Regions from separate parts of the Faecalibacterium sp. IP-3-29 genome, predicted to be linked through region 1. Evidence: riboswitches for the same ligand, from Rfam matches in the RefSeq annotation. Region 1 holds a riboswitch; the other holds the start of a gene.

Evidence for each region. A riboswitch is a leader RNA that binds a small molecule or an ion and turns the genes downstream of it on or off. The one in region 1 is predicted to bind cyclic di-GMP.
Region 2: linked by a shared signal. The riboswitch ahead of MTP40_RS12140 (hypothetical protein) and the one ahead of MTP40_RS08395 (CAP domain-containing protein) in region 1 are both predicted to bind cyclic di-GMP.

Annotation. Positions count from the first base shown of each region.
Region 1 covers NZ_CP094471.1:1,763,882-1,769,543, reverse strand. The annotation lists gene bilQ (bilirubin utilization transcriptional regulator BilQ) at 1-377, shown strand, start outside; gene bilR (bilirubin reductase) at 379-1,506, shown strand; gene bilS (flavodoxin family protein BilS) at 1,534-2,037, shown strand; cyclic di-GMP riboswitch class I at 2,155-2,230, shown strand; cyclic di-GMP riboswitch class I at 2,356-2,431, shown strand; gene MTP40_RS08395 (CAP domain-containing protein) at 2,564-3,367, shown strand; gene MTP40_RS08390 (hypothetical protein) at 3,477-3,989, opposite strand; gene rnhA (ribonuclease HI) at 3,986-4,450, opposite strand; gene MTP40_RS08380 (ribonuclease J) at 4,854-5,662, shown strand, end outside.
Region 2 covers NZ_CP094471.1:2,536,481-2,542,142, reverse strand. The annotation lists gene MTP40_RS12150 (helix-turn-helix domain-containing protein) at 1-594, shown strand, start outside; gene MTP40_RS12145 (MATE family efflux transporter) at 642-1,943, opposite strand; cyclic di-GMP riboswitch class I at 2,209-2,284, shown strand; gene MTP40_RS12140 (hypothetical protein) at 2,446-4,449, shown strand; gene greA (transcription elongation factor GreA) at 4,813-5,298, shown strand; gene lysS (lysine--tRNA ligase) at 5,318-5,662, shown strand, end outside.

The sequences.
Region 1 (5,662 bases):
ACAAGCAGTTCACAGCCTACACCACCCAGCAGCTGCAGGAGTTTGGCCTGAGCTGTGGCATGATGTATTTTGTGATCTACGTGGGCAAACATCCCGGCTGCACCCCGGCTGAGATGACCAAAAACCTGCACCTGGACTGGGGCCACTGCCAGCGCAGCGTGATCAAGCTGGTGGAAGATGGCTTTATGACCCGGGAAAAGCAGGGCCGCAGTTATCATTTGGGGCTGACCCCGGCGGGTGAGAGAGCATTCCGGACCTGCCACCAGGTATTTTTCGATTGGGATGCACAAAATTTGAGCGGGCTGACCGAAGAGGAACAGCACCAGCTCCTGAGCCTGCTGCAAAAGGCAGCACGGACGAGGAAAGAGAGTGTGTAACATGTACGACACCATCCTGAGCCCCATTGATTACGGTGGAATGCAGCTGAAGAACCGCATTATCTTTGCCCCCACCACCTTCGGCCTTTCGGACGAGGAATATCTGGCGGAGATGGAGCGGCTGGCCAAGGGCGGCTGCGCCATGATCATCATCGGCGACGTGCCGGTGGCCAAGAGCCGGTTCGAGAAGTCCCTGTTTGACAAAAAGGGCTTTGCCTTCTATCAGCAGATCTGCGAGATCGCCCACAAATACAGCTGCAAGGTCTGCGCCCAGCTCCACCAGACCGATACCGACATGATGTCCATCATCAAGTGCATCCCGGGGATGCTGATGAAAAAAATCACCCCCGACCAGCTGCGGGAGCGGATGAACGATGCCGTGGGCCCCTACATCACCAAGATGTCCCAGAAAAAGATCCATCAGATCATCGCGGGCTTTGGCAAGGCTGCTGTGCTGGCAAAGCAGGCGGGCTTTGACATGGTGCAGGTGCACGGCGACCGGATGTGCGGCAGCTTCTCTTCCGCCATCTTCAACCACCGCACCGATGAATACGGCGGCAGTGCCGAGCGCCGCGCCCGCTTTGCCGTGGAAGCTGTCAAGGCAGTGCACGCCGCTGTGCCCGGCATGGCCATTGACTACAAGCTGGCTGTCCGGCAGGAGAACCCCCATTACGGCAACGCCGGTGTGGTGGAGGAGGAACTGGCCGTGTTCGTGCCCCTGCTGGTGCAGGCAGGCGTGACCAGCTTCCATGTGACACTGGCCAACCACTCTGCGCTGGAAAATACCATCCCGTCGGCCAGCCACCCCGAGTTCAAGGAGACCGGCTGCTTCCTCAAGTTCTGCGATGAGGTGCGCCGGTATACCAGCGTGCCGCTCTGCGGTGTGGGCGGCCTGAACGACCCCGATTTTGTGGAGCAGCAGCTTGCCAGCGGCCGCATCCAGTGTGCGGCAATGTGCCGCCAGCTGCTGGCCGACCCCAACTGGGTCAACAAACTGCAGAGCGGCAATGCGGCAAAGATCCACCGCTGTGTCCGCTGCAACAAGAAGTGCCTGGGCGGCCTGATCGCCCATCAGGGCACCCGCTGTATCTATGATGCCCTGAACGCAAAAGAACAGGGAAGCATCTGATATCAAACATAATAAAGGAGAATGACCATGAGCTACGCCATCGTTTTCAGCAGCAAGACCGGCAACACCCGCCTGCTGGCCGACACCCTTCGCGCAAGCTTGCCCCAGAATGAGTGCACCTACTTCGGAGCACCGGCCCCGGAGGCACTGGAGGCTGAGACCCTTTACATCGGCTTCTGGACGGACAAGGGCCATGCCGATGACACCCTCACCGCCTTTTTGCAGACCCTGAAGGGGAAGCAGGTCTTTTTGTTCGGCACCGCAGGCTTTGGCGGCAGTGCGGAATATTTCGAGCAGATCCTGGCAGCGGTGCAGAAGTCGCTGGATGAGAGCAACACGGTCATTGGAACTTATATGTGCCAGGGCAAGATGCCCATGACTGTGCGCCAGCAGTACGAAAAGATGCTGCAGCAGCCCAACCATGCACCCAACCTCGAGATGCTGATCGAGAATTTTGACAAGGCGCTGGCTCACCCGGATGCCGCAGACCTCGACCAGCTGCGCAAAAAGGCGGCAGAGGTGCAGGCATAACGGAAGAACTCTTCAAAAAGCAGTTTTTTGAGAAAGCTGCTCCAAAACAGTTGACAGGTTCTGCCCGATGTGGTAGGATAATGTCGAGGAAATGGGAACAGTTCCTCAAGGTGAATTGAATATTCTCGGCAAAACAGTCGAAAGGCTGTGACGCAAAGCTACAGGGCCTGTAAAATGGCAGCCAGCTGCTTCTCAAAGAAATTTTTCTTTGGGTGACCTGCTTAGAATTTCTAGGTGTTGTTTTGCTGAGTGTATTGCAGAACAACACCTTTTTTCGTTCTCAAATTTCTTCCCAAAAGAAGAAAGGCACGCAAAACTGAATATCCTCGGCAAAGCAGTCGAAAGGCTGTGACGCAAAGCTATAGGGCCTGTAAAATGGCAGCCAGTTGCTTCTCATCACCTGAGGGTCTCCACAGCGGAGATTGGGTGTTGAGTGACCTTCATCTGAAGCATCAGGTGTCGATTGCCGAGTATACCAGCAATCGACACCTTTTTTCATGGGGCAACACAAAAGAGGTTCAACACCATGCGTAACGCTTCGATGAAAGTCCTGAAGAATCTGGTCTGCTGCGCCGCATTCATCTGCCTGATGTTTGTTCTGGCAATGCCCGCACACGCAGCTTCCAAGGCCGATGAGCTGCTGCAGCTCGTCAACGCAGAGCGTGCACAGGCCGGTGTGGCTCCTCTGAGCATGGGCAGCAGCGCACTGAATGCTGCCGCACAGGCCCGTGCAGAAGAACTTACCGTCAATTATTCCTACAACCGCCCCAATGGCAGCCGCGAGTTCACCATCCTGCCGGAGTACGGTGTGGACGATGTTTCTGTGGGCGAGAACTACTGGGCAGCTGCTGAGAATGCTTCGGACGTGGTCGCCGCCTGGAATCGCTACGATTTCTTCAAGGAGCGGATGCTGGACAAGGATGCCACCTCCGTTGGCATTGGCTACTACGAGGGCGGCGAGTACGGCAATTACTGGGTGATGATCTTTACCTACGCCCGCGGCACCAGTGAGAACGGTTTCGCACAGGAAGTGCTGGCGCTGGTCAACGCTGAGCGCGCAAAGGAAGTGGCAAAGGTCGCTTCCCACACCCGCCCCGATGGCACCAACTGCTTCACCGTGCTGAAAGAGTACGGCGTGTCTGATACCGCCACCGGCGAGAATGCCGCCTGGGGCGAGACCACGCCCGAAAAGGTCGTTGCAGACTGGATGGCTTCGGAAGGCCACCGTGTCAATATCATGGACCCTGCCGCCAAGTATATGTGCCTTGGCTACAACTACGATGCCAATTCTCAGTGGGGCCACAACTGGATCCAGATCTTCGCAAAGTAAGCGGATGACTTCCATTGAGCGTTGTACGATAAAATAAAACAGAGCAAAAAGAGATGCACCCCGCTCCCTGAACCGGTTTCAGGAAGGCGGGGTGCATCTCTTTTGCTTTTTATTCTGCTGCCATCTCAGCCACATCCTCGGGGCTGAAATCGCCCAAGGGCAGGATGAGCCGGCCCAGCGTTTCCTGCGGCAGGGCGGCAAGCCGGACACTCTCGTCCGCAATTTCGGCAGGGCAGAGGACGTGCACGCCGTCCGCACCAGTCTCTACCCGGGCGCGGTGGCCGGTGGCAATGTACTGGATGCCCAGCCGGTCAGCCGCCGCCAGCAGGGCGGGGAAGCGCAGGTCGGCCGGGGCAGCGGTCTCCTCGGCCAGCTGGCTGGCCAGTTCGCTGGCATTCAGGGTGATGCACTCGATGCCCAGAGCCTTGGCGGCTTCCCTGGCGGCATCCACAACGGGGTCATCGGTGCACAGACGCACCACAGCGCCCATCACCGCAAAGCCCTGCTGCTGTAAAATGCGGACAGCTGCTTTGCAGCCCGTGCCGCCGCACAGGCCCACCAGCACCTTGTCCTGCTGTTCATAGGTATCGAACCCGCTGCCGGGCAGAAATGTATCGCTCATCGTCCCTGTCTCCCTCCGTGTGCCTGACTTTGTGCCACGGCCAGCTGGTCGCAGCGCTCGTTTTCCGGGTGGCCTGCATGGCCCTTGACCCAGACATAGGTGATCTTGTGCCGGGCTTCCTGCTCCAATGCCTGTTCCCACAGGTCGGGGTTCAGGGCAGGGGAGCCGTCGGACTTTTTCCAGCCCCGGCGCTTCCAGCCCCTGGCCCAGCCCTTTTCCAGCCCGTTGATGACGTACTGGCTGTCAGAGCACAGCCGCACCTCACAGGGCTCCTTGAGCTGGCGCAGGGCCTCGATAAAGGCGGTCAGCTCCATCCGGTTGTTGGTGGTGGAAGCATCGCCGCCGCTGAGCTCTTTTTCGTAGACCTTGCCGTTGAAGCGGTAGCGCAGCACTGCGCCCCAGCCGCCCGGGCCGGGGTTGCCGCTGCACGCGCCATCGGTGTAAACTTCGACTTGTTTCATCTGTTTCTCCCGGAACTTGAATTTTTGGATACCTCTATTTAGAGCTATTTTTCCGGTTCTGTCAAGAGGAAAACGTATCATCCCCGGCTTTTCCGGCAAAGCTTTGAATTGACAAAGTGGACAAGAAATACTATACTGTTTGTAACAAAATGCGTATAGGGGCGCACCGGTGCGGTGTGTCCGGCCGGAACGGGGCAGTGCCGCGGTCGCATCGAACAGATGGACTGACAGGGCAGAAATTACTCCGTTCCGGCCATCCCAGTGCCGAAAACGGGCATGGAAGCGAAAAATTCTATACGATGGTTTCGATGGGAGCGGCGGTGCGCTTGCTGCTCCTTCACAACAGACAGGCCGCTCGCAAAGGGGTGTGCCTGCGTTTTGTAATTGATTTTGGAGGTACCGCATGGCACAGGTCAAAGAACAGAACCCGGCTCAGGCTCAGAACAATCCGAACAGAAACAGTGAATCCGGTGGGGAAAAGCGTACCCGCACCCGCCGCCCTTATTATAACCGGCGGCCCCGCCGTTCTCAGCAGCCCAAGGAGGCCGCTGTGCCCATCCACATCTACCCGCTGGGCGGTCTGGGCGAAGTGGGCAAGAACATGACCGTGTATGAGTGCAACGGGGATATGATCATTGTGGACTGCGGCCTTGTATTCCCGGACAGTGAGATGTACGGCGTGGACATGGTCATCCCTGACTTTACTTTTGTGGTGCAGAATAAGGACAAGATCAAGGGCCTGCTCATCACCCACGGCCACGAAGACCACATCGGCAGCATTCCCTACCTGCTGCAGAAGTTTGATCTGCCCATCTACGGCACCCGGCTGACCTGCGGCCTCATCCGGAACAAGCTGGAGGAGTTTGGTCTGGCGGGCAAGACCAAGTTCGTGGAGATCACCCCCAAACAGAAGATCAAGCTGGGCTGCTTTACCGTGGAGCCCATCCATGTCAACCACTCCATCCCCGATTCCGTGGCCTTTGCCATTGACAGCCCCGCCGGAACGATCATCCAGACCGGCGACTTCAAGATCGATTACACCCCGCTGGCCTGCGGCGTGACCGACCTGACCACCCTTTCGGAGTATGGTCAGAAGGGTGTGCTGGCCCTGCTGAGCGATTCCACCAACGCCGAGCGCCCGGGCTTTACCGCCACAGAGCAGAAGGTGGCCGCCGGTGTCCGCAACCTGTTTGCACGTGCCCGGAACAAGCG
Region 2 (5,662 bases), 770 kb from region 1:
CTGCTCTGCATCCAGCTGACCGGGCAGGCGGCGGTGCAGTTCCTTGCCGGGCTGACGGAGCTGCCGTTCCTGGCCCGGGGCGAGACCTGCCCCGCCGCCGCAGAGCTGCTGGGCCGCCTTGCCGCCGAGGCCGATACACCCCGCAGCCGGGTTGCCAGCCAGCTGGCCTTTGCCCTGCTCTGTGAGCTTGCGGGGGCCGACAGCGCCGCCCCGCCCCTGCCGCCGCTGGTGGAGGCCGCCATTGAGGATATCCGCCAGAACTACGCTGGCCTGTACGGCGTGGAAGAGCTCAGTGAGCGGCTGGGAGTCTCCAAGAGCCACCTTGTCCGCACCTTTACCGCCGCCGTGGGGGTGCCCCCGGGGCGATACCTGACCACCGTGCGGGTGGAAGCTGCCATGCGGCTGCTCCTGCACCGGGAATACACGCTGGATGTCATTGCCAGCCTGTGCGGCTTCTCAGGGGCCAACTACCTGTGCCGGGTGTTCAAAAAAGAGACCGGCCAATCCCCCGCACAGTGGCGGGCCTTGGCCGGTCAGACAGCACGGCCCCTCAGCCCGGCGGAAAGCCAGCGGGAGCAGGCACTGTATATTTAAAATGTTCAGGAGCCGGGGCAGCACCCGGCTCTTTTCCGTGGAGGCGTTCAGCCGCACACAGACTGCGGGCGCTTGAGCAGGAACACCGTCAGGGCCAGCGTGATGGCCTCGGCGGCGGGGAAGGCCGACCACACGCCGTTCATGCCGAACAGGGCGCTCAGAATCAGCGAGCAGGTGACGATGGCGGCCACGCCCCGGCTGACCGAGGTGATGGTGGCCTCGGTGGGGCGGTTGACCGCACCCAGATAGCCCGCCGCAACAATATTACAGCCTGCAAAGAAGTAGCCCAGGAAGTAGATGCGCATACCGCTGTGGGCATATTCGGCCATCAGTGCAGAGCTCTCGCTGTTGAAGAGGGCAACAAAGGTATCGGTAAAGCCAAACACGGCACTGTACAACACCGCCGCCAGCGCCAGCGCAGTGCCGCAGCCCAGCAGAAGCAGCTTTTTTGCTCCGGTCATCTCGTTTTTGCCGTAGCACTGGCTGATCAGCGGCTGGGCACCCTGGGCCACGCCGTTGAAGATGGCTGTTGCCACCAGCGCAAAGTTTGCCACTACGCCGTAAGCGGCCACGCCCACGTTGCCCGCCAGCCGGAGCAGCAGGAAGTTGAACACGGTGGTGGTCACGGCAGAGGAAAGCTCCCCGACAAAACCGGAGATACCAAGCTGGCAGCTCTGCACCAGCAGCCGGGCCGAGGGGTCCTGCCGGACAAAGGTGAGCGTGTTGCTCTTTTGAAAAAAGTGGCGGCTGCAGATGGCGATGCTGAGCACCGGCGAGATGGCCGTTGCCAGCGCCGCGCCGGGCAGGCCCAGCCCCATGGGGAAGATGAAGATGTAATCGAACACCACATTGAACAGGCTGCCGCTCAGGGTGGCCACCATGGCAAGGGACGGGTCGCCGTCGTTGCGGACGAAGGCCGAGAAGATGTAGTTGCACATGAAGAAGGGCGTGAACAGCAGGAAGATGCGGGTGTAGTTCAGGCCCAGCGCCACAATGTCCCCATCGCCGCCCATGAGCTGCAGAAGCGTGCCCGGGCAGAACGCGCCTGCCAGCATGAACGGGATGGCGATCAGGCAGGCGCAGAGGATGGCGTTGGAAAAAAACCGCTGCGCCCGCGCCTCGCCCTGCGCCTGCAGAATGGCGTACCGGGTGGCCGCACCCAGGCCGATCATCGAGCCGAAGGCAAAGATCAGGTTGTACATGGGCAGGCAGAGGTTCAGCAGGGTCACGCCGTCGGTGCCCGCCGCCTGGGCGATGAAATAGGTGTCGGCCAGAATATAGCACGATGTGCCGATCAGACCGAAAATATTCTGCGACACATACTTGAAGAACTGCTTTGTCAGGTTCATGGATGCTTCCTTTCCGCAGGGAGAATAGGGGAGTGAAACGTAAAAACGACTACTACTATATCATAAAACCTGGCATATTTCAACGAAAAAGCGAGAAAACACGCCGCCTTTTCCCAAACGGAACACTTCTCCCCGGGGAGATGCTGCTATCCGAAAATGCCATACAGATACTTCCCTTTTTGTGCAACTTGCCAAAGATGGTTTTGGGTTATTGACAAAAAAAAAAAAAAGTCTTATGATTTTTGTGTAAAATGCCACATTGAAACAGAAGAATCGGCAAACCAGTCGAAAGGCTGCGACGCAAAGCTAAAGGGCCTGTAATATGGCAGCCAGCCGCACTTTCTCAACCATACCGCACATGGGCATCACCTCAAGGGGCGGTAGATTCCCAAAGTACAAAACGCAGAGCGTTGTACCAGCCATTTGGCCGGTGCGGCGCTCTTTTTGCTTTGTGCGGGCATGGTTATATTTTGGGAGTAATTCATAAAAGGAGGAAAACGATATGAAGTTGAAACGACTTGTCAGCGCTGTCTTAGCGATTGGTATGGCTCTGACCATTCTGCCCACTGCGGCGTTTGCAGCTGGAAATGATATCGTGCCATCTGAAGTCGGAGGTCTTGAAATTACCGAGGAAGGGTATCCAAAAGTACCAGACGAGACACCTGGCTCAATTGTAGTTAATGGTGTAACTGTCACTAGAACAAATATTACAACAAACGCTACTGGTCCACTTGATAAATGCACTGGTGAAGGTTGGTGGTGGACACCATATAGAAACAAGCCTGGTTCTGGTACAATGACTATCGCTTCTGGTTATTCATATAAGGGGTCAAAAATCCGGAATGAAATTGTTTTATATAATCAGGGAACTATCAATGGCGGAAAGTATAGATATGTTAATAACTCCGGTACGATAAACGATTGCTATGTACATCAAATCATTAATAGTGCCGGTGGCGTTATCAATGGCGGAACTTACTATGAAATGATAAAAACCAATTCGGGTACAATTAATCGTGCAGTATTCAAATTAAAGTCAAATTTGACAGACGCACACGAATTGACTGCTCAAGGTTGCATAATTAATGAAGACTTACAGGATCATGTATATACCGTTGGTGATCCAAAAGTAACAATCGCTTTCAAAGATACTCGAAAGAAAGTTAGTGGTTGGTTCATCAATGGTGAGAAAGTAGATGAAACCACTTTGCCCGGTGCTGTTGCTGGTCGTGATGGAGACTATGCTACCCTGACTTTTACCATGCCGACCGACAGAGATGTCGAAATTACCGTCAGCAAAATCGCAACTCCCTTAAAAATCGAAAACGGTCTACCGGTTGATAGCCTCGGTTCGTATTTCGGCAGCCCGTATGATGGCTGGACTTATAACAGCGGTGTGGAGACCAAAGAACTGAACAAAGCCATGACAATTGAAGATTGGTACACTGCTGATCTTGAAAACAATGCAGTAAAATGGCGTATCACAAATAACGGCATACTCCAGAACGGCATCATCAGAAATAGTGTAACCAACAATGGCACTGTTAAGGATGTCACTGCCACAAGTTACTTTACCAACAATGGTACAATTGAAAGCGGTGTATTCAGCCGTTACACAAACTTTGGTGAGCAGAACCCTGCTGTCCGTTGGGTAACTGTGAATGGCGGCACCGTGAACGGTATGACCACCGCCGGTGTTGTCGGCGAGCAGGAAGTCACCATTACCGCCCCAGATGGCTTCAAGTGCTGGTCTGTTGCCGGTGATACCGATTTCACCCTGACCGAAGAGCAGAAGCATACCAACCCGCTGACTTTGAAGCTGAACGGTGAGGACAAAGGCACTATCATCTTGACCGCACAGAGCGAGGAAGGCTATTACCCTCTGAACCTGACCGACGGTAAGGCTTACAGCGTAACTGCCGACGGCGCAAAGGATAAGGAGATCACTGCCGCCCGTGCTGGTGATACTGTGATTCTGGAAGCAGATGCCACTCTGATTCCTGACGGTATGGTCTTTGACCGCTGGGAAATCACCGGTAATACTGAGCTGACCGGTGGTTTTGATGCCAGTGCTGAAAAGACACAGTTCATCATGCCCAATACGGGTGTGACCATCCGTGCAATGTACCGCATGGCCGATGTGGAAGAACCCGACGTGCTGGGAACTGTGGCTGTCGTGGCCACCGCCGGTGTAGGTGCAGCTGTTCTTGGCTGGACGGGCTACCAGCTGGGTACGGAGCTGTACCTGAAAACCGCTCTGCCCGCCGGTACTGCCATCCCCACAAACCGTGCCGAGCTGGCCCTGCTGGTGTGGAACCATGCCGGTAAGCCCGCACCCGCCGCAGTTCTGCCCGCTGATGCCACCGATACCCAGAAGGCCATTGCCTGGGCTGTGGAAAACGATCTGCTCAAGGCCGCAAAGGACAACGGCGAGACCTATGTGGATACCGATTCCGTGAGCCGTGTTGAAGTGATCCGCGTGTGGAATAAGGCACAGGAAAAGTAAACCCCACCGTCATCCCTTCGGGATGCCACCGCCCCTAATAGGGGCGGCCTTGGCAAAAAGGTGAAACTATCCGCCATGCCAAGGGCCCCCCTATTAGCGGGGGCTGTCGCTGAAAGCGACTGGGGGGTTGCCCCCACAACCGAACCATTCTCTATTCCCAAATAACCTGTGGAAGCGCCCTGCCGGGGAACCGGTGGGGCGCTTCTGCATAGGGGCGGGAGCCGAAACCGCCGCTTTTTCCGCTCTAGCGCCGTGGTTTTTATTGACAAGCTCCCGGCTTGCTATTATAATAGAACAGTCATAATAGCATTCGTGCGCGGCTTTGCGGCTGCGTCAATCCAATAGACAAGGAGAAGATCCAAAATGGCACAAGAAATCAAGATGTCCGCTTCCGGCCTGAAGGCGATGCAGGACGAACTGGAATACCTCAAGACGGTCCGCCGCAAGGAGCTGGCCGAGGAGATCAAGGAAGCCCGCAGCCACGGCGACCTTTCTGAGAACAGCGAGTACGATGAAGCCAAGAACACCCAGGGTCTGGTGGAAAACCGCATCACCGAGCTGGAGCAGATGGTCAAGAACGCTGTGATCATCGACGAGAGCGAGTTGAGCGTGGACAGCGTTTCTGTTGGCACCCACGTTTCCATCAAGATGATCGGCGATGATGAGGCCGAGGAGTACGATATCGTTGGCCGCACCGAGGCTGACCCCATCAACGGCAAGATCAGCGACGAGAGCCCTGTGGGCCACGCTCTGCTGGGCAAGGCCGTGGGCGAGAAGGCTGAGGTCCTGCTGCCCTCCGGCCAGACCGTCGAGTACGAAGTGCTGGCCATCACCCACGCCGCAAACTGAGCCTGAATGGGAGGAAACCATGGAAGAGCAAAAGAGAAACCCCGCTCAGGGCCTGTCTGAGAGCGAGCAGGTGCAGGTGCGCCGCCAGAAGCTGGCCGACCTGCAGGCTGCCGGAAACGACCCCTTCACCCTGACCAAGTTCCCCCAGGACGCATACTCTGCCGACCTGAAGGAAGAGTTCAAGGATCTGCCCAACGAGACCGACAGTGGCAAGCAGGTCGCGCTGGCTGGCCGTATGATGTCCAAGCGCGTGATGGGCAAGGCAAGCTTTGCCCACCTGCGCGATGACAAGGGCGATATCCAGCTGTATGTCCGCCGCGACGAGCTGGGCGAGGAGGCCTATGCCGCCTTCAAGAAGCTGGAC